Regions from separate parts of the Cohnella sp. GCM10027633 genome, predicted to be linked through region 1. Evidence: riboswitches for the same ligand, from Rfam matches in the RefSeq annotation. Region 1 holds a riboswitch; each other region holds the start of a gene.
The links. Region 1 has a riboswitch for cyclic di-AMP ahead of ACFQZG_RS19995 (hypothetical protein). Riboswitches for the same ligand answer to the same signal wherever they lie in the genome.
Positions count from the first base shown of each region.

Region 2: linked by a shared signal. The riboswitch ahead of ACFQZG_RS17120 (APC family permease) and the one ahead of ACFQZG_RS19995 (hypothetical protein) in region 1 are both predicted to bind cyclic di-AMP.
Region 3: linked by a shared signal. The riboswitch ahead of ACFQZG_RS25420 (resuscitation-promoting factor) and the one ahead of ACFQZG_RS19995 (hypothetical protein) in region 1 are both predicted to bind cyclic di-AMP.
Region 4: linked by a shared signal. The riboswitch ahead of ACFQZG_RS26915 (3D domain-containing protein) and the one ahead of ACFQZG_RS19995 (hypothetical protein) in region 1 are both predicted to bind cyclic di-AMP.

Region 1 is NZ_JBHTGV010000010.1:59,043-63,684, forward strand. Features, by position in the region: gene kdpA (potassium-transporting ATPase subunit KdpA) at 1-1,666, opposite strand, end outside; gene ACFQZG_RS19990 (potassium-transporting ATPase subunit F) at 1,704-1,781, opposite strand; gene ACFQZG_RS19995 (hypothetical protein) at 1,912-2,325, opposite strand; cyclic di-AMP (ydaO/yuaA leader) riboswitch at 2,440-2,616, opposite strand; cyclic di-AMP (ydaO/yuaA leader) riboswitch at 2,711-2,910, opposite strand; gene ACFQZG_RS20000 (hypothetical protein) at 3,344-3,721, shown strand; gene ACFQZG_RS20005 (peptidylprolyl isomerase) at 3,803-4,543, shown strand.
Region 2 is NZ_JBHTGV010000007.1:89,143-93,784, reverse strand. Features, by position in the region: gene ACFQZG_RS17125 (heme-degrading domain-containing protein) at 293-754, opposite strand; gene ACFQZG_RS17120 (APC family permease) at 805-2,628, opposite strand; cyclic di-AMP (ydaO/yuaA leader) riboswitch at 2,733-2,911, opposite strand; gene ACFQZG_RS17115 (allophanate hydrolase-related protein) at 3,223-3,618, opposite strand; gene ACFQZG_RS17110 (allophanate hydrolase) at 3,632-4,642, opposite strand, start outside.
Region 3 is NZ_JBHTGV010000018.1:74,103-78,744, forward strand. Features, by position in the region: gene rsmA (16S rRNA (adenine(1518)-N(6)/adenine(1519)-N(6))-dimethyltransferase RsmA) at 40-903, opposite strand; gene rnmV (ribonuclease M5) at 1,048-1,599, opposite strand; gene ACFQZG_RS25420 (resuscitation-promoting factor) at 1,751-2,905, opposite strand; cyclic di-AMP (ydaO/yuaA leader) riboswitch at 3,165-3,385, opposite strand; gene ACFQZG_RS25425 (TatD family hydrolase) at 3,567-4,340, opposite strand; gene ACFQZG_RS25430 (HD domain-containing protein) at 4,363-4,642, opposite strand, start outside.
Region 4 is NZ_JBHTGV010000022.1:31,765-36,406, reverse strand. Features, by position in the region: gene ACFQZG_RS26925 (potassium channel family protein) at 1-32, shown strand, start outside; gene ACFQZG_RS26920 (polysaccharide deacetylase family protein) at 112-927, shown strand; gene ACFQZG_RS26915 (3D domain-containing protein) at 937-1,575, opposite strand; cyclic di-AMP (ydaO/yuaA leader) riboswitch at 1,585-1,795, opposite strand; gene ACFQZG_RS26910 (LysR family transcriptional regulator) at 1,892-2,782, opposite strand; gene ACFQZG_RS26905 (succinate dehydrogenase cytochrome b558 subunit) at 2,982-3,650, shown strand; gene sdhA (succinate dehydrogenase flavoprotein subunit) at 3,711-4,642, shown strand, end outside.

The DNA of each region.
Region 1 (4,642 bases):
GATGCTCTGCGATCGGACCAAGCACGATGGCAGGCAAGAACGTTAACGCGCCGATGATCAAAACGACGCCGATCAGAATGCCGTAGAACAACCGGTTATCCGTCCGGAACGTGCCGATCGTCTCCGGAACCCATTGCTTGCGAACGAGCGACCCGGCGACCGCCAGCATCGCGATCATCGAGACGTAACGGCCGAGCAGCATGACGATCCCCGTCGTGATGTTCCAGAACGGCGTATTGTCGGCCAAGCCCTCGAAGCCGGAGCCGTTGTTCGCGGCGGAAGACGTGTATTCGTACAACACCTGCGAGATGCCGTGAGATCCCGGATTCGTAATCGCTCCATGCCCCAGATCGGTCAGGAACGCGATGGCCGTCGGCCCCAGGATGATGAGCGGATGCATCAGAATGGCGATCGCGATCAGCTTGATCTCCCTAGGCTCGATCTTCCTGCCGAGGAACTCCGGCGTCCGTCCGACCATGAGCCCGCACAGGAACACGCCCAATATCGCGTACATGAGCATATTGATCAGCCCGACGCCTTTGCCTCCGAACACGACGTTCAGCATCATTTCCCCGAGCGCACCGAGACCGCCGAGCGGCGTCAGCGTATCGTGCATGTTGTTGACCGTCCCCGTCGTCGCTGCCGTCGTAACCGCCGTGAACAGCGATGACTGCGGAATGCCGAACCGGACTTCCTTGCCCTCCATGCTGCCTTGCGACGCATCGATGCCGAGCGCGTTCATCGCCGGGTTGCCGCGCAGCTCCGAGAAGTAGATGAGCGATAGGAACAGGATGAACAGCGTCATCATCGCGCTGAAGACGACCCAGCCTTGCTTGCGGTTGTTCGCGAACCTCCCATAGACGTAAGGCAGAGAGGCCGGCAGCAGCCACATCGACAGAATCTCGACGACGTTCGTCAGCGCGTTCGGATTCTCGAACGGGTGCGCCGAGTTGACGCCGAAGAAGCCGCCGCCGTTCGTGCCTAGATGCTTGATCGATTCGAGCGCGGCGACCGGCCCGATCGCGATGTGCTGCGTAACGCCTTCGAGCGTCGTGACGGTTAACGTCGGATCGAGCGTCTGCGGCACTTGCAAGGCGACGAGCAGCAGCGTGACGAGCACGGCCGCCGGAAGGAAGATCCGGACGTGCGCCTTGACGAAATCCTCGAAGAAGTTGCCGATCGTCGTTCCCTTGCTCGTGATGCCGCGCACGAAAGCGATGGCTACCGAGAAGCCGGAAGCGGCCGACGTGAACATCATCATCATGATGACGGCCATCTGCGAGAAGTAGGACAAGCCGCTCTCCCCGCTGTAATGCTGCAAGTTGGTGTTCGTAATGAAGCTGATGATCGTGTTGAACGACAGCGTCTCTTCCATGTTGCCGATGTCGTTCGGGTTGAACGGCAAGATCTTCTGCAGCCGCAGCATCGCGTACCCGATAGCCACCAATACGATGTTCGTTAACAGGAAGCTTAGCGCGTATTTTTTCCAATTCATGCCGTTGCGGTTGTGCAGTCCCATGAGTCGATAGATGAACCGCTCGGCAGATCCGAAGATCTTGTCCGTCCGGTTCGGCTCGTTGGAGAACACGTGATATACATACGTCCCAAGCGGTTTCACAAGCAGCAACAACACCGCCAAGACGATAACGATCTGCATGATGCCCATTGACGTCCCTCCTGCATTTTCGGCTCGCCAAGCCTGCTTAGAATTTCTCCGGATTCACTAAGGCGTAGATTAAATAGAGGAAAATAAACACGGTGAAGATCGAGACGACGATCATCGGTTGCCTCCTCCTTCGTCGATTACCCGGCCGCACCAATGCATGAAGCCGTAGAATAGACCGAATAGGCCGGCTAGCATAAGAACCATATACACGTCGAGCATGGGCGAATGCCTCCTTCTTCGTTACGTTATCTCGCGAGCAAATCGTCGGTAATGAGAAAAGCGTAGTCCTGCGCTTGGCTATGAATCACGTAGTCGACGCCCATCGTCTTGTAGACGTTGCGGGGGTTGTGGCTTCCCGTAATGACGTATATCGATCTGCCGGTCCAACTCCGGCATATTTGCACGTATCTGCAGCACAGCGTCACGCTCGTCTCGAACAAGTACACCCGCCCGATATCAATCGGGGGGATGATCCAGGATTGCTCCTTGGTCGTATTTACCACTATAATGTGCTCCGCTCCGAGCGAACTTACGCGCTCGTGTTCCTCGGGATTGTTCACGATCGCCGCGAACGGAATCTTCCTCTGCTGAAGCAGCTTCATGAACCGCTCGCCCGCGATATTCGGGGCCGATACCAACACGACGTCCCGTCCGGCCATTCTCGTTCATCTCCTCTTCTTCTCTTGGAAGAAGGCAACAAAAAAGAAGCCGCGAGAAGAGAGTCTTCTCGTGGCTTCCCGGCATGGCCAAATAAACCTCGCCCGTCACGATCCGTTGCCTCTCTCGGTACGCTTGCGAGGTTAGCTGCCGGATTCGGGCTTGAGAGTTGCCCTACCCAGAGCCGGCTAAGGCCCCGGGATTCACCCCATGGACGCGCGCCCGTCTCTCCCGGGCACGCTCCGTTGGTTCCCCCGCTTCCCGACGCATCGGGAATTCAGCGATTCATGGCATAACAAAGACCGCTAAGAAATAAGCATGCATGCTTACCCTGCGGCCGACACGGTCACAGTTCATCATCCTCTCTCCATTTGAGGCATCCGGTCTTAACGGACGCATCGGCGCTTACGAGGTTAGCTGTCGGATTCGGGCCGTGAGAGTAGCCCTACCGTCGGAGGCCGCATCCTAGGCGCGGCTGCCGACGGATTCACCCCGGACGGCGCTTCTCCCGGCTCTCACACCGGAACGGCGCCATCGTTGGTTCCCCCGTTTTCCGTGCGGACACGGAAACTCAGCGATTACGAATGGAACGATATTCAATTGACTGAATCGAATATTACGCTTGCCCCCGATGTTTGTAAAGGAATGACAGGTAGGGTTTAAGCGCCGCATTCCGGCAAGCCGCGCAGTTGTACCGTTTACAATCGCAGTGACCTCTACAGATCTCTCTCCGGCTCTCTCTTTCTCCGTTTCTCGTAAAAAGCATGCTTGCCTATCGCTCCTCGATTCCGGCAGCGGAACGCTTAAATTCGGAATCGCGAGCCAGAGAGAGCATACCCCGCCCGTTCGCGTGAACCGATCGCAATAGGTGCCGCAAACCCGGTTAAATCGGTTGAATTTCATCGAAAAAGCGCGCAATAGGAGACGATTATCGTTTGGCGACTTACCTCGCGCGGCGTTATATTGAGAGCTATCGATCGAGGCACGCCTGTTGGCGTAAGCAGAGGAGCGGATGGAACGGTGGACGACGCGGACGGTTATCGCATTACCGGAATCGAATTTCTGCAATTCGAGGGTCGAGGGGATACGGACAGGTACGGCGTGCTCCGGCTGTGCGCCGGCGGACGTTGCGGATACGCGCGCTGCGAGCTTCCCGGACGCGGGCATCGCTTCGATATCGTCGGGTGGTCGTCGTTCCTGCTCGACTTCCGCCGCCCGGCAATCGGGGAGGCCCGCCTCATCGCGGACGCCAGGCGCGCTTGCTGGGGCAGCGTCAAGGCGGAGCTGGTGATCGAGGCGTGCCGCGATCTCTCGCGGCGCATTCGCGGCGACCGGGAGGCGTTGCCCGAGCCCGTCCTCGCGCTTGACGAGTGCCAGTCTTACTTCGAGGTGCTATAAGGGCGAGGCGAAAACTGGAATCGACACGCGAGGACATGGTATGATACGGAAAGTAAACGTGCATGCAAGGGGGAACCGAAGTTGATCGCGGCAAGAAAATGGACAAGCTTCGCCATCCTCGCGCTCGTCGTCCTGCTCATCGCGGCAGGCTGCGGCAAACGCGAGACGGCCGACCCGAACGCCGTTCAAGGCGGCGGGAACGGCTACGACGCGACGGCGACGGCATCGCAACCGGCATCAACCGAACCAGCACCAACCAATACCGAGGAGGCGGACGCCACGAGTACCGTAGACACATCCGGCAACATCCCGATCGTAACGATCGAAATGGACAGCGGTAAAATCATCAAAGTAGAGCTGTATCCGAAAGTCGCTCCGAACACCGTCAACAACTTCATCTCGCTCGTACAGAAAGGCTTCTACGACGGGACGATTTTCCACCGCGTCATCCCCGACTTCATGATTCAGGGCGGCGACCCGGACGGCACCGGCATGGGCGGTCCCGACTACGGCATTAAGGGCGAGTTCTCGCAGAACGGCTTCAAGAACGACCTGAAGCACACGAAGGGCGTTCTCTCGATGGCGCGTTCGGGCAACCCGAACTCCGCGGGATCCCAGTTCTTCCTCATGGTCGCGGACGCTCCGCACCTGGACGGCGCTTACGCGGCGTTCGGCAAAGTGACGGAAGGCCAAGACGTCGCGGACGAGATCGTCAGCGTGCCGACGGGCTCGCAGAACCGTCCGAAGACGCCTCCGGTCATGGCGAAGGTTACGGTGGAACTGAACGGCTACGAGGCTGCAGAGCCTGAAGTGATCAAGTAAGACGCGCTTGCGCGCGACGGCGGGGCCCTACGGGGCTTCGCCGTTTTTGTGTTGCGAGCGGACTAGGGACAGTCGGCGCGGGATGGAGGCGTGCTGGCG
Region 2 (4,642 bases), on a different contig from region 1:
TGTACAGCTACAATCGCCTGTCGATGCACGCTCCAGACCATTAGTTGCATTTCATGCAGCTAGTTTCACGAATTTCGCTAACGTTCGTCCGATTTGCCCAATCTAAGTGTACAAAATGCAACTAACTACGCCATTCGGCGTCAAGCGCCGAAATTAGATGTACATTTTACACCTTGCCTGAAAATAATGCCGCCGCGCCGGGGTTCCAGCCGTAAACAGCCGCAACCACCAGCCATATGAACAAGAGCCGCCCGCCCCCGCGACGACCGCGGACAACGGACAGCTCCCTATTTTATCGCGCCAACAACCGTCTAATCCCCTCGACCGCGTACCAGTGGTCCTCCTCGCCGGTCAACCCGGTGACGGTCACGGTGCCGACTTTTCCTCGACCCTTCACGAGAATCGGGAAGCACCCGCCCTCGGCTTGGTACTCCTCCGACGACAACCCCGAAGCTTCCTTGAACGTCGTCCCCTCGGCCTTGTACTTCTCTCCGATATAGAGCGAGCTGTGGCCGAAACGGTTCACGACGTTCTTCTTCGCGTTGATCCAATAGATGTTGCCCTCGTTCGTCCCCGCCATGTAGTGCGTGTACAGCGGATGCGCATCGTTCTCGATGTGGACCGCGATGCCCTTGCCGAGCTCCTTCGCCAGCCCGACGATCAAGCTGCCTAGCGCCAACGCTTCGTCATTCGCGAACGATTCGAATTGCAGTTCCTTTTCTTGCTTCAATAACGTATCCAACAGTTCGCTCATGCTCCGATATCCCTTCCTTCGTTACGTCCTATGCGTTGTATGATAACACGTTACTTCTTCAGATGGTAAGGAACCGTGGTCACGATAACGTCCTTGCGATACAGCAAATACGCGCGAAGCATGAAGCTGGTCTGGTTGTGCAGAATGTTGTGCCAGCCTTTCTTCGGAATGAACTGCGGAATGACGACCGTCACCTGATAGTTCGATTCGCCCGCCTTGCGCTGCACCGTGTCGATGAACTTGCTCAGCGGCTGGATGATGCTCCGGTAATGGGAATGCAGCGTCACGAGACGGATCTCGGGCCGCCACTTGCTCCACTTCTCCTCGAACAGCGCCTCGTCCTCCCGCTCGAACGGAATGTAGACGGCGATAATCTGGTCGGGCTTGAGCGACTGCGCGTAGTTCACCGAATGCTCGACGACGTGCGTGATGCCCGATACCGGCAGGATGATCACGTTGCCCTCGATCGGAACGTTCGGTTCGCAAGTCGTCAGGCGCAGTTGGTCGCCAACGGCCTCATAGTGCTTCTTGATCCGGTAGAAAATAAAGATGATAAGCGGCATGAACACGAGCGCCGGCCACACCTGCCCGAATTTCGTGACGAAGAACATCATCGTGACGGTGAAGCAGATGATCGCGCCGACAGTATTGACCGCGAGCTTCGCCGCCCAGCCCGGCGGCTTCTCGCGGAGCCACTTGCGCATCATGCCGAGCTGCGCGAGGGTGAACGGAATGAATACGCCAACTGCGTACAGGGGAATGAGCCGCTCCGTGTGAGCCTCGAAGGCGACGATCAGCACGATCGACAGCACGCCGAGGCTGATGATGCCGTTCGAGTAGCCGAGCCGGTCGCCGCGGACGGTGAACATGCGCGGAATGAACTTATCCTTCGCCAGGTTGACCGCGAGCAGCGGGAACGCGGAGTAGCCGGTGTTCGCCGCGAGGATGAGGATGAGCGCCGTCGTGCCTTGAATGAAGAAGTACATGAAGTGGCGGCCGAACGTCGACTCCGCGATTTGCGACACGACGGTCACTTCGGCTCTCGGCGATACGCCGTAGTAGTAGGCCAGCACGACGATGCCGGAGAACAGAATCGCCAGCAGCGCGCCCATCGCGATCAGCGTCTTCGCCGCGTTGTTCGGCTCCGGCGACTTGAAGTTCGGAATCGCGTTCGAGATCGCCTCGACCCCCGTCAGCGCCGAGCTGCCCGAGGCGAACGCCTTCAAGAGCAGGAACAAGGTGACGCCCGCGACCGGCGTGCCGACGGACGTATACAGATCCGCCGACACGTCGCCGGTCGTGATCTTATAGATGCCCGCGCCGATCAGTATGAACAGCGCCAGTACGAACAAATAGACAGGATAAGCGAGAATCGAAGCGGACTCCGTCACCCCGCGCAAATTCAAGATCGTAATGAACACGACGAATACAACCGCGATGACGACCGAATAGCCGTGCAGACTCGGGAAGGCCGACGTGATCGCGTCCGTGCCCGCCGAGACGCTGACCGCCACGGTCAGCACGTAATCGACGAGCAGAGAGCCGCCCGAGACGAGCCCCGCGAACATGCCGAGGTTCTCCTTCGAGACGACGTACGCGCCGCCGCCGTGAGGATACGCGAAGATCACTTGCCGGTAGGAGAGAATCAGCGCCAGCAGCAGGATCAGCACGCCGATCGCGATCGGCACGGAGTACCACATCGCCGCCGCTCCGATGGCGAACAGGACGATCAGAATTTGCTCCGGCCCGTAGGCGACCGACGACAACGCGTCCGACGACAGAATCGCCAGCGCCTTCGTCTTGATCAGCTTCTGCTCTCCGAGTTCGTTCGATTTCAGAGGACGCCCGATTAACAATCTTTTGATGGAATACATGCCTTGCACCGCCAAGTCTGCAGAATGAAGTTAGGATACCCGTAAAAGACCGCAACAAAAAAGACCGCGGAGGGGTACCCCGCGGCCTTTGAATGGCCGAAGATTGCTCTCCTCTAAGACGCTTACGAGGTTAGCTGTCGGATTCGGGCGTATAGAGTCGCCCTACGAGCTCGGCCGGTCGGCCTCCCTCGATTCACCCCGCGCGGCAAGCCTTCCGGCCCGTCGCAACTTGCACTTGGTTCCCCCGCTCTCCGGTTGCCCGGAAACTCAGCGTATCGCGTTCTATTCGGTTGATGGAACGTTATGATCATAGTCCTGTCGCTTGCGGTTGTAAAACGCGATTTTCGGACCAAATCGGGTATATGGGCGGCGAATCCGGCATGAATGCGCATTCATTGCGGCTACTCATTGCCGGGCATCTCGAACTTGCGCCATGCGCGATCATGCTTCGTATGAGCGACTTGCAAGCATCTACTTGATAAAAATACCTGCGAACGCGGTGACGATCGTCTATTATGCATCTAAAAAGCGCCAACTTGGGCTAAAAAGGCACCCGGAGTTTCCGGGTGCCTGTATGATTATGGGCGTTGCGGCTTAATTCTCGGTTAACTTTTTCCAGCCGCCCAAGCCCGTAATGTCCTCGATGCCGGGCAGGTCGGCGGCATAGCCTTCGCAGATGAACCCGGGCACCTCCGTGCCGTCTGCGAGCTCCACCTTGCCGATGCCGAGCGGACCGGGAATCAAGGCGACGAACGAGCCGAACGCCGCCATCGGCAGCTCCCACACCTCAAGCGCGATCGCCCCGCCGCCCTGCGGCAGCTTGATCAAGCCCGGCTTCGCCGGCGTCGTCGGCAGCTTCAGCATGAGATACTTCGGAGCGGTCGTCGTCTCGCGGACGAACGAGCCCCCCCTCTCCAGCAATTGCTTCTCGAGCGGATAGCCTCGCATATGCAAGCCGCATACGGCCACTAACGTCGTCTCCTGGGACATAAGCACCTCTCCTTTAATTGTTCTGGATGGCGAGCGCGGCGCCGCGGACGAGGTCCTCGCGCTCCGCCGCCGCGAACAGCGTAATGCCGAACGGCAGATCGTCGGCCGCATCGACGGCAGGCAGAGCGATCGCGCACATGTCGAGCAGATTGCAATGGTTCGTATATCGGCCCATGTCGCGGTTCGTCGCGACGGGATCTTGCCGCACCTGCTCCCGTGTCCACGTGCCGCCCGCCGTCGGCAGGACGAGCACCGCGTCCTTCAGCCGCTTGCGCGCCTCGAGCTTATATTCCTGCAGCTTGTGCATCGCTTGGAACAACGATGCCGCAGTATGCCGCTCGTCCGCGCCGGAACGGAGAATACGCTCGGTCACCGGCAGCACGGCGCCCGGATGCGCCTCGACGAACGCGCCGAGTCCCGCCCAACGCTCCGCGACCCAGGGGCCTTCGTACAATACCGATGCCGCTTCGCCGTATTGCGAGATATCGACTTCCTCGACGGGAATGCCCAAGCCGGCGAGCGACGCGAGAGTTGCGTCCCATGCCCGCTCGTATGCCTCGGCGTAAGGGCCGTAGAACGCGACCGTTCCGGCGATCGGCACGCAGACGCGGGTCGGGAGCGCGGCAGCCGGAGCCGGCAGCCGCCGCGACCATGGATCGCCATCGTGCGGCCCGCGGGCGATGCGGTCAACCTCGTACGCTTCTTCCGCGCTCCAAGCGAATACGGTCACGCAGTCCAGGCTCTCGCATGCCGGCACGACGCCGTGGACCGGCCAAGCGCCTAGGCTCGGCTTCAGGCCGACGAGCCGGTTCAGGTGCGCCGGCACGCGCCCGGAACCGGCGGTGTCGGTGCCGAGCGAGAACGCCGCTTGGCCGCGGGCGACCGCGACCGCCGAGCCGCCGCTCGAGCCGCCGCTGATCAGCTCCGGCTTGAGCGAGTTGTGCGTCTCGCCGTAAGGACTGCGCGCGCCGACGAGCCCGGTAGCGAACTGGTCGAGGTTCGCCTTGCCGATCGGGATCGCCCC
Region 3 (4,642 bases), on a different contig from region 1:
TGTGCGCGTCCCTACCGGACTGTTTCCTTGCCGTTATGCCTAGAGCATGCCGCGGGCGTCCAGCGCCTCCGTAACGCTCGCGAACTCCGCCAGCGACAACGTCTCCGCGCGCCGCTCGGGCTGCACGCCGCAAGCGAGCAGCAGCTCGCCCAGCTCGCCCTTGCGTTCCTTGCCGGAGAGCGCCGACAAGTTGTTGGACAGCGTCTTGCGCCGCTGCGTGAACGCGGTCTGGACGACGCGGAAGAACTTGTCCTCGTCCTTCACGTTCACCGCGGGCTCCGCGCGGCGGCGCAGCTTGATGACCGCCGAATCGACGTTCGGCGGCGGAATGAACGCCTTGCCCGGCACGATGCATACGAGCTCAGGCTCGCAATAGTATTGGACCGCGATGCTCAGGCTCCCGTATTCCTTGCCTCCGGGCTTCGCGGCCATTCGCTCGGCCACTTCCTTCTGCACCATGACGACGATGTTCTCGAGGGGCAGACGCTCCTCCAACAGCTTCATGATGATCGGCGTCGTCACGTAGTAAGGCAAGTTCGCCACGACGCTGACCCCGGCGCAATCGGCGAACCGGTCTTCCCAGAGCTTCTTCAGGTCCGTCTTCAGAATATCGCCGTGCACGACGCTGACGTGCGGGTAAGGCGACAGCACGTCGCCGAGGATCGGAATCAGCCTCTGGTCGAGCTCGACAGCGGTTACCTTGCCGGCCGCTTGCGCCAGCCTCTCAGTGAGCGAGCCGATGCCCGGTCCGACCTCCAGCGCGCCGCGCGTCTTGTCGAGACCGGCGGCGTCGATGATTCGGTCGAGCACGGACAGATCGATGAGGAAGTTCTGGCCGAGGCTCTTCTTGAAGGTGAAACGATGCTTGCGGATAATTTCCTTCGTTCGCGAAGAAGTCGCGATATCGTTCGCCTGGACGGCGGACCCGCTTGCGCCGGAACTGCCTTTCGGCGTTCCGCCGCCCGCGTTCGGCTTCGCCGTTTTGCCCGCCGCCTTATTGTACGGTTTGTACGGCGGCTTCGAATTGTTCGGTTTGTTCAATGGGTTCTACAGCCCTTCCCGCTCCAGCTGTTCCAACGCGCCGGCGAATTCCTCGCGCGTGATGCGGAACATGAGACATCTTTTGTGAAATTGTTTGCCGTTGGCATAGCCGATGCCGAGCAGCTCGCCCATACGCTCCCTACGGCGCGCGGAAGACGCGTGAACGATCAACCCCGCATCCAGCAGGTCGCTCCACTCGATCTCCTCCGAGGCGCCAGAGGCGCTCTCAGGGCCGCGCACGCGCTCGATCGCCCTGCGGATCGCCTCGTCGGTCGCGTGCTCCACGCCAAGTCCTCGGGCGCTTCTCGCCTCGTCCTTCGTCAGGAACGCGTGCTTGCACCCGGGAACGCGCTCGGCGACGATCTTGCGTATGCGTTCCCCCGGGGCGTCCGGATCGGTGAGGATGATGACGCCCCTGCGCTCGTACGCCAGCTCGATGCGCCTTAGCACGTCTTCGCCGATCGCCGAACCGCCCGTCTCGATCGTATCGGCGCCGATCGCCCGTCTTACCGCCGTCGTATCGTCCTTGCCCTCTACGACAATGATCTCTTGAAACATGCTTCGCCATTCCGCCTTTGCCGTTCTCGTCCCGGCGGCATCGCACCGCCGCCCTTATGTATCGTATAACACAAATCGGGAAGAAGCGCCAATGACGCCTCTTCCCGATTGGTTCCGCGAGCGTGCCGCGATGAACGTCCGCGCGCCCGGATTAACTGAGCGACGGTTTCACCGGACCGATCACGTAGACCGTATAGCCTCTCTTCGTGCCGAACCGGTCGGCAAGCTTATCGCTGTCGTAATAGACATCGATCTTCTTGCCTTTGACCGCGCCGCCCGTATCTTCCGCGCGACGGAAGCCGATGCCCTCGATGTACACCCACCAACCGATCGGGATGACCTTCGGGTCCACGGCGATCGTACGTCCTTCCTGAACGGTCGCGCCGGACGACGTCACGCCGTAACCTTCGTCGCCCTTGCGCTTGCCCGTCGACTCGAAGCCGGCGGAATACGCCGTCAGCGTCACGTTGCTCAGCATGCGCTTGACCTTCACGGACTTGCCGTTCAGCTTCACCGTCTTCGCTTCGGAAGCCGACGGCTTGCCGTTATACGCAAGCGTCTTGACCTCCGGTTTCTTCGTGCCGATGGCCACGACCTGCTGGACGGCCGGCTTGGAGACAGTCTTCTCCACTACCTTCTCCGTCACGAGCTTGCCGTCCTCGTACACTTTCGCCGTGCGAACGACGACTTGTCCTTGTTGGCCCGTCTTGACGACTTTCTTCTTGCCTTCCGCGAGGTTCGCGTTCTTCTGCTCGACGACCTCGAAGGCGACCGCGTGCGACGTCTCCACGACTTCCGTGCGGACGCGCTTAATGACGACGTTCACTCCGTCTGTCAGTGGCGCATTCAGTGCGGGCGTAACTTTGTCTTCCGTGCCCAGCGCGACGTTCAGCTCTTCTATAGCATCCCCGACCGTATCGGCCGCCGTATGCTTGATCGCTTCTTTGCCGTCCGCCGTAACCGTAATGCTCTTCGCGCGATCGATGACGATCGTGCTGCCTTCTTCCAATCGCCCCGTCGTCAAGGACAGACGATCGTATGGACCGACCCGAATTCGATGCTCTTGCAGAACGTCCTGTATATCGGAGTTCCGCGTTTGGATGACTGTCGTCAATCCGTTGTCTACGATGGAAATGTTTTTGGCCGCCGCCGGTTGCAGCAACGACACGAACATGATGAGGATTGCGAATGCGAGAATTGCGCCGAGCAGGACGATGCGCAATTGCTCCGGTTTCCATCGCAGCAGTGCGATAAGCTTGCCGGTCGGTCGTGGATCATGGGTTTCCAGAACAGGAACTTCCCCCATTTTCTCGTTCCTCCTTCATAGCCCCGCCGTCGACTGTGATGCATTGACTGTTGTCTGACGCGACTATCCGTTGTGATAACGACACGTGCGAGATGCCTTGCGGCCGGACTCTTCGCAGCGCCGCCTTGCTCCAAATCTAAGGTCGTTCGTACCCGGTACAACCGTTCATGAACCTTTTGTTCAACACAAAAAGCCACTGACAGAGGACCTGTTCGTGGCTTCCGCTTCATGAATAAAGGGAATGGGGCAGCACGAGGTTGACCTCTCTCTATTACGCTTACGAGGTTAGCTGTCGGGTTCGGACGAAGAGAGTCGCCCTATCCGCTCGGCACGATCCTGCGAAGCTTCAGCTGGAAGCCGCCTGATCGACCTTGCGAAATTCACCCCAAGATTGCTCGGACCGCATTGGACGAATGATGCCACGTCGTCGCCGCGTCGGGTCCCCCGCTCTCCGATTCGGAGATTAAGCGTTACTTGGAAAAGGGATGCCATATTCAAACTTCTGCTCTAGATGATACCTTCTACCTACTTCGTGTGTAAAGAAGGGGCAAAGGACGTATTTGGCCGTATTTTCGTGAATTGTACGGTAAAAACCGCAATTAGCGAGGCAAAAAACAGTTTTTTCTACGCGCTGATCGTTTTTTCTTCGATTGTAACCGTTTTATCTCGGTAGACTCAAACAGCGACGTGCGTTCTCGCTCGTAATAATGGCGATTTCTTCCAAATTAAGCCCTTTAATCTCAGCCGCCGTCTCGGCGACGAGACGCACGTAAGCGGATTCGTTCCGCTGCCCGCGATGAGGGTGCGGCGTTAAATACGGAGCGTCCGTCTCGACCAATAATCGGTCCATCGGAACGTTCGCGAGCACCTCTTTAGGCACCCTCGCGTTCTTGAAAGTGACCGGTCCCCCGAACGAAATATAGAAGTTCATATCGAGGCACAGCTTGGCCATTTCCCAGCTGCCGGAGAAGCAATGCATGATGCCGCCGACCTCGGAAGCGTTCTCCTCGCGCAGAATGCGAACGATATCCTCGTGGGCGTCGCGGTTGTGAATGACGATGGGCTTGTTCAGCTTGCGGGCGAGCCGGATCTGTTCGCGGAACACCGTATGCTGGAGCTCCTTGGGCGACGTGTCCCAGTAATAATCGAGACCGATCTCCCCGATCGCGACGACCTTCGGATTCGCGCACAGCGATTCGATCCAAGCGAGATCTTCTTCCAGCCGCATGTCGATCGCGTCCGTGGGGTGCCAGCCCACCGCGGCGTAGATGAACGGATACCGCTCGGTCAGCTTCATCGTCGAAGGAATGGTGTCCCGATTGAAGCCGATATTGACGATCGTGTCGATTCCCGCCGCTTGCGCGCGCGCGATCATCTCTTCTCGATCGTTGTCGAATTTCGGGGAGTCTAAGTGCGCATGGGTGTCGATAAGCATGTCGGAAGTTGTCTCCCTTCTATTATATAGTGAGCTTGCTAATAGTTTCCGAGCTCAGCTTGGATATGTGTTTCTGTACTTCGTCGGCAGGGTAATAGATATAATATTTGCCTTGGTGGATGCCCGCGATCGAACGGATGATATCGGACTTCACGGATATCTCCGTCAGTTGCTCCCGATCGTCCAGGAGCAGGATCGGAAGCTTCCCGCGGCTGCCCGGCAGCAATTCCGGCTTATAGATATCGTAAGGCGAATCGTACGGCGTATCGACTTCCAGGTGATAGTCGGGATTCAGGCCGATC
Region 4 (4,642 bases), on a different contig from region 1:
TCGAACAATTCCAGGAGTCGATCAACCGATAGACGATCGATTGCACGGGTATGAAATCATTGCCACTCGCTCAGGATATAGGGAGACGAACGGTCCCGGGAGGGTGGCGCAATGACAGGTAGGGGTAGAAGAATCGCGGTGATGGTGCTGGCGGGCACCGTCGCCTTTTTAAGTTTCGCGGGGCTTGCGCGCAGGGCGGAAGCCGTCCCGCCGGGCATTCAGTGGACGGAGCTCGAGCGCCGATTCGAAGGGGTGTTCGTGCTGTCCGCGTCCCGGGAAGTCCGGAAGGTGGCGTTGACGTTCGACGATGTTCCGGATCCGAGATTCACGGGGCAAGTGCTCGACGTCTTGAAAAAGAAGCGTGTGAAGGCGACCTTCTTCGCGATGGGCACGCGCAGCCAGAAGCATCCCGATCTGCTGCGGCGCATTCAACGGGAAGGGCATGACGTGGGCAACCATTCTTACAGCCATCCGGACTTCTCCAAGCTTCCGCTCGATAAGGTCAAGTCGCAGATTACCCGCGCGGAGACGGTCATCTCGGGCATCATCGGCTACCGGCCGAAGCTCGTGCGGCCGCCTTACGGCGAAATCATGCCCGAGCAGCTCGAATGGGCGAAGGCGCAAGGGTACACGGTCGTGAACTGGGACGTCGATTCGGCGGACTGGCGGCAATTGACGGCCGACGAGGTATTCCGCAACGTGACGAAGGCGGTGCGTCCGGGATCGGTGATCCTGATGCACGCGGGCGGCGGGGAAGGGCAAAGCTTGGCGGGGACGGTCAAGGCGCTTCCGCGCATCATCGATTGGCTGCGGGAGCACCATTACGAGCCGGTCGCGTTGACCGAGCTGCTCGGCATTCCGGCCGAGCGGACGAACGAAGGCTCCCTGAAGCAAATGTTGAATTTGCCTCCGGGAGCCTCGGAATAACCGTAACCGTTATTTCAGGATATACACCTTCACGTTCTGAACGCCGAAGCCGGACACGAACGAGCGGGAACCGGGCACGAAGATGTCGATGCGATTGCCTTTGATCGCTCCGCCTTTGTCCGTCGCGGTGCCGACCATGCCGCCGACGGGCAAGCCGTTAAAGTCGTAGCCCGTAATATACAGCTTCGAGCCGAACGGGATGACGGACGGATCGACCGCGATCGTTCCGAGCTTAAGCGCGTCGCCGAAGTAGTCGACGGGGCCCCAAGGGCCGTTCTCTTCCGCGGAAGCGGAGTAAGCGGTCGCCTTGATGTCGAGCACTTTCGAGAAGGCGAGCGATCGGCCCGCCGTCGTCGTGATCGATTGCGCCGTTACGGACGGCTCTTCGGCGGACTTCGCCGATACCGTTCCGTCTCCCGGAATCGCGAGCCTCAAGCCGGCGTATACGTTCTGCGGATCTATGTTCGGGTTGGCATCCAGCAACTGCCGGACCGGAATATCGTAATACTGGGACAGTTTCCAGAACGTCGTCGTGTCTGATGCGACGTGCGACGTTGCCGCGTGAGCGGTCAACGCGGGGACGAGCAGGGCGCCGCCCAGTACGAGCGACGCCGCGCGGGCGGCGAGTTTCTTCCTTGCGTCTTTCATCAATGCGTTGCCTCCTAAGATCTAGGGCCGGCGAGGTTAGCTGTCGGGTTCGGATTGGGAGATCAACCCTACGAGACGTCGAGCGGCACGATTGCCATTCCATACGATACGATTCACCCCGAGTAAGTCCGAACGGAACCAAGCGGTCATGCGATCGTTCCGTCCTCGCGTACTTTACTTCTTTTTCCCCCGCACCTGGCGGTTTAGGCCCGTTTTTTATTCTTGTAGAGGTTAACACAGCAGGCGGGCGGTTGGAACCGGCAAATCCCGGTAATCGGCGTCGAAGCCGCGCCGGGACTGCATTCGCCGATTTCGCTCAACGCTTGAAATAAGCGGTCATTTCCTCGATCAAGTATCGCGTGGCCGGCGCGATCCAGGCGGGATCGCCGTGGATGATCGAGGTCGTTCGCTTCGTCGCCTCCAGCTCGGGAATGCGGACGAGATACAAGTCGTTGTCTTCCAGCAGTTGCTCGCGCAAGTACGACTTCGGCAGCAACGTCCCTGCCCGGCAAGCGGACTGCAGGCGAATGATCGCTTCGAACGAGTCGATCTCCATCCGCACGTCCGGTTGGACCTTGTACTTGCGGAACAGCTCGTCCGTATGCGTGCGATACCAAGTGCCCGGCGCGAACAGAATCATCGGCAATCCGTTCAGGTCGTTCATCGCCAGCTGCGTTCTCTCTAATATATAGTGCGTTCTTGGGAGCACGAGTATGAGATGATCTTCAAATAAGGGTAAACTTGTAATGGCCGGATCGATGACGGCGGATCCGACGAGGCCGAAGTCGACTTTGCGTTCCTTCACGAGCGTCACGATCTCGTGCGATTTGCCCGTGATCGCCTTGATCTCGAGCTGAGGATGTTTCTCCGTCATCGCGGTAATCAACTCGGGCAGCGTCGTCTGGAGGGTGGTCAGGCTGGCCCCGATCGTCGCTACGGGCGACTCGGCGGACTTAAAGGCGTTCAGCTTCTGCAGGTAACCGCCGTGGAACCGGCGCAGCTCCAGCGCGAATTCGTAGGTGAGCTGTCCGGCGGGGGTAAGCTCCAGCCGCTTGCCGATGCGGCGGAACAGCGTGACCTCGAGCTCTGCCTCCAGCTTGGCGATCCGCCGGGATAGCGCGGGCTGGGAGACGTTAAGGCGTTCCGCGGCTTTGTTCAGGCTCGTTTGTTCCACGACCGTCGCGAATATTCGCATGTCCTCAAGCATTATCCGATGCTCCTTCGTTGTCGAATCGTCGTTCGATATGCGCATTCGTTATAAGTTATAATAAAAAATAAGCAGTTCCATTATAAGCGAAAATAGAGTAACCTTAAAGGCGGTGACGTCTGGTGACGAATGGGTGAACATCCATAATTCCGTCTCCGGACGACAAACGCACGGGTCACGAAAGGAGAAGTATACGGACATGAAAGGGAATTCTTACTTACCGCGCAAGCTACACTCCTTGCTCGGCGTCATCCCGCTCGGCTTGTTCTTGGTCGAGCACGCGTTGACGAACTACTCCGCATATGAAGAAGGACCGCAGGGGTTTAAAGACAGCATCGATTTCCTGCATGGCATGCCATTGCTGTTCTTCCTGGAGCTGTTCATCATCTGGCTGCCGATTCTGTTCCACGGGGTATACGGACTGTATATGGCGTTCCAATCCGACTTGAACATGGGCCGGTTCAGCTACTCGCGCAACTGGGCGTTCGCGCTGCAGCGCATTACCGGGGTCATCACGTTCATCTTCGTCGCGTGGCACGTCTATACGACGAGACTTCAAGTGACGTTCGGCAACACGACGTACGATGAACTGGGCTCGCACATGCACGACATCGTAAGCGATCCGGTCGTCTTTACCATCTACATTATCGCGGTAATCGCGGCAACGTTCCACTTCGCGAACGGCATCTGGGCGTTCCTGGTCAGCTGGGGCATTACGGTAGGTCCGCGCGCTCAGAAAGTATCCGCGAACATCTGCATGGTCATTTTCGTCATCGTGGCGGTCATGTTCCTGCTGTCGCTCTTCGCTTTCCGCGGAGACGAGTTCGATGCGGCGGCTGCAACGATCGCGTCCGTAACGGCAGGGTAATCATACGCATCGATAGACGGTTCGGCCGAGGCAGAACCGGATAGGGAGGAAGAACACGTAATGGCTACAGGCAAAGTGATAGTCGTAGGCGGCGGTCTCGCCGGTCTCATGGCAACGATAAAAGCGGCCGAAGCGGGCATGCGCGTCGATCTGTTCTCGCTCGTGCCCGTCAAGCGCTCGCACTCGGTGTGCGCGCAAGGCGGCATTAACGGCGCGGTTAATACGAAGGGCGAGGGCGACTCTCCGTGGGAGCACTTCGACGATACGGTATACGGGGGCGACTTCCTCGCCAACCAACCGCCGGTCAAGGCGATGTGCGAAGCGGCGCCGGGCATCATCCACTTGATGGACCGGATGGGCGTTATGTTCAGCCGCACGCCGGAAGGCTTGCTGGACTTCCGCCGGTTCGGCGGCACGCAATACCACCGCACGGCGTTCGCGGGCGCGACGACGGGCCAACAGCTGCTGTACGCGTTGGACGAGCAAGTTCGCCGTTGGGAAGCGGCCGGTCTCGTGCATAAGTTCGAGCACTGGGAGTTCACGGGAGCGGTGCTCGACGACGACGGCGTCTGCCGCGGCATTTCGGCGCAAGACCTGCGCACGATGGAGTCGGTTACGTTCCGCGGCGACGCGGTCATCTTGGCGACGGGCGGTCCCGGCATTATTTTCGGCAAGACGACGAACTCGGTCATCAATACGGGCACGGCAGCCAGCGCGGTGTACCAACAAGGCGTCTACTACGCGAACGGCGAGTTCATCCAGATTCACCCGACGGCGATTCCGGGCGACGACAAGAACCGCCTCATGAGCGAATCCGCTCGCGGCGAAGGCGGACGGATCTGGACGTACAAGGACGGCAAGCCTTGGTACTTCCTCGAAGAGAAGTATCCGGCGTACGGCAATCTCGTGCCGCGGGATATCGCGACTCGCGAGATCTTCGACGTCTGCGTCAACCAGAAGCTCGGCATCAACGGCGAGAACCGCGTCTACCT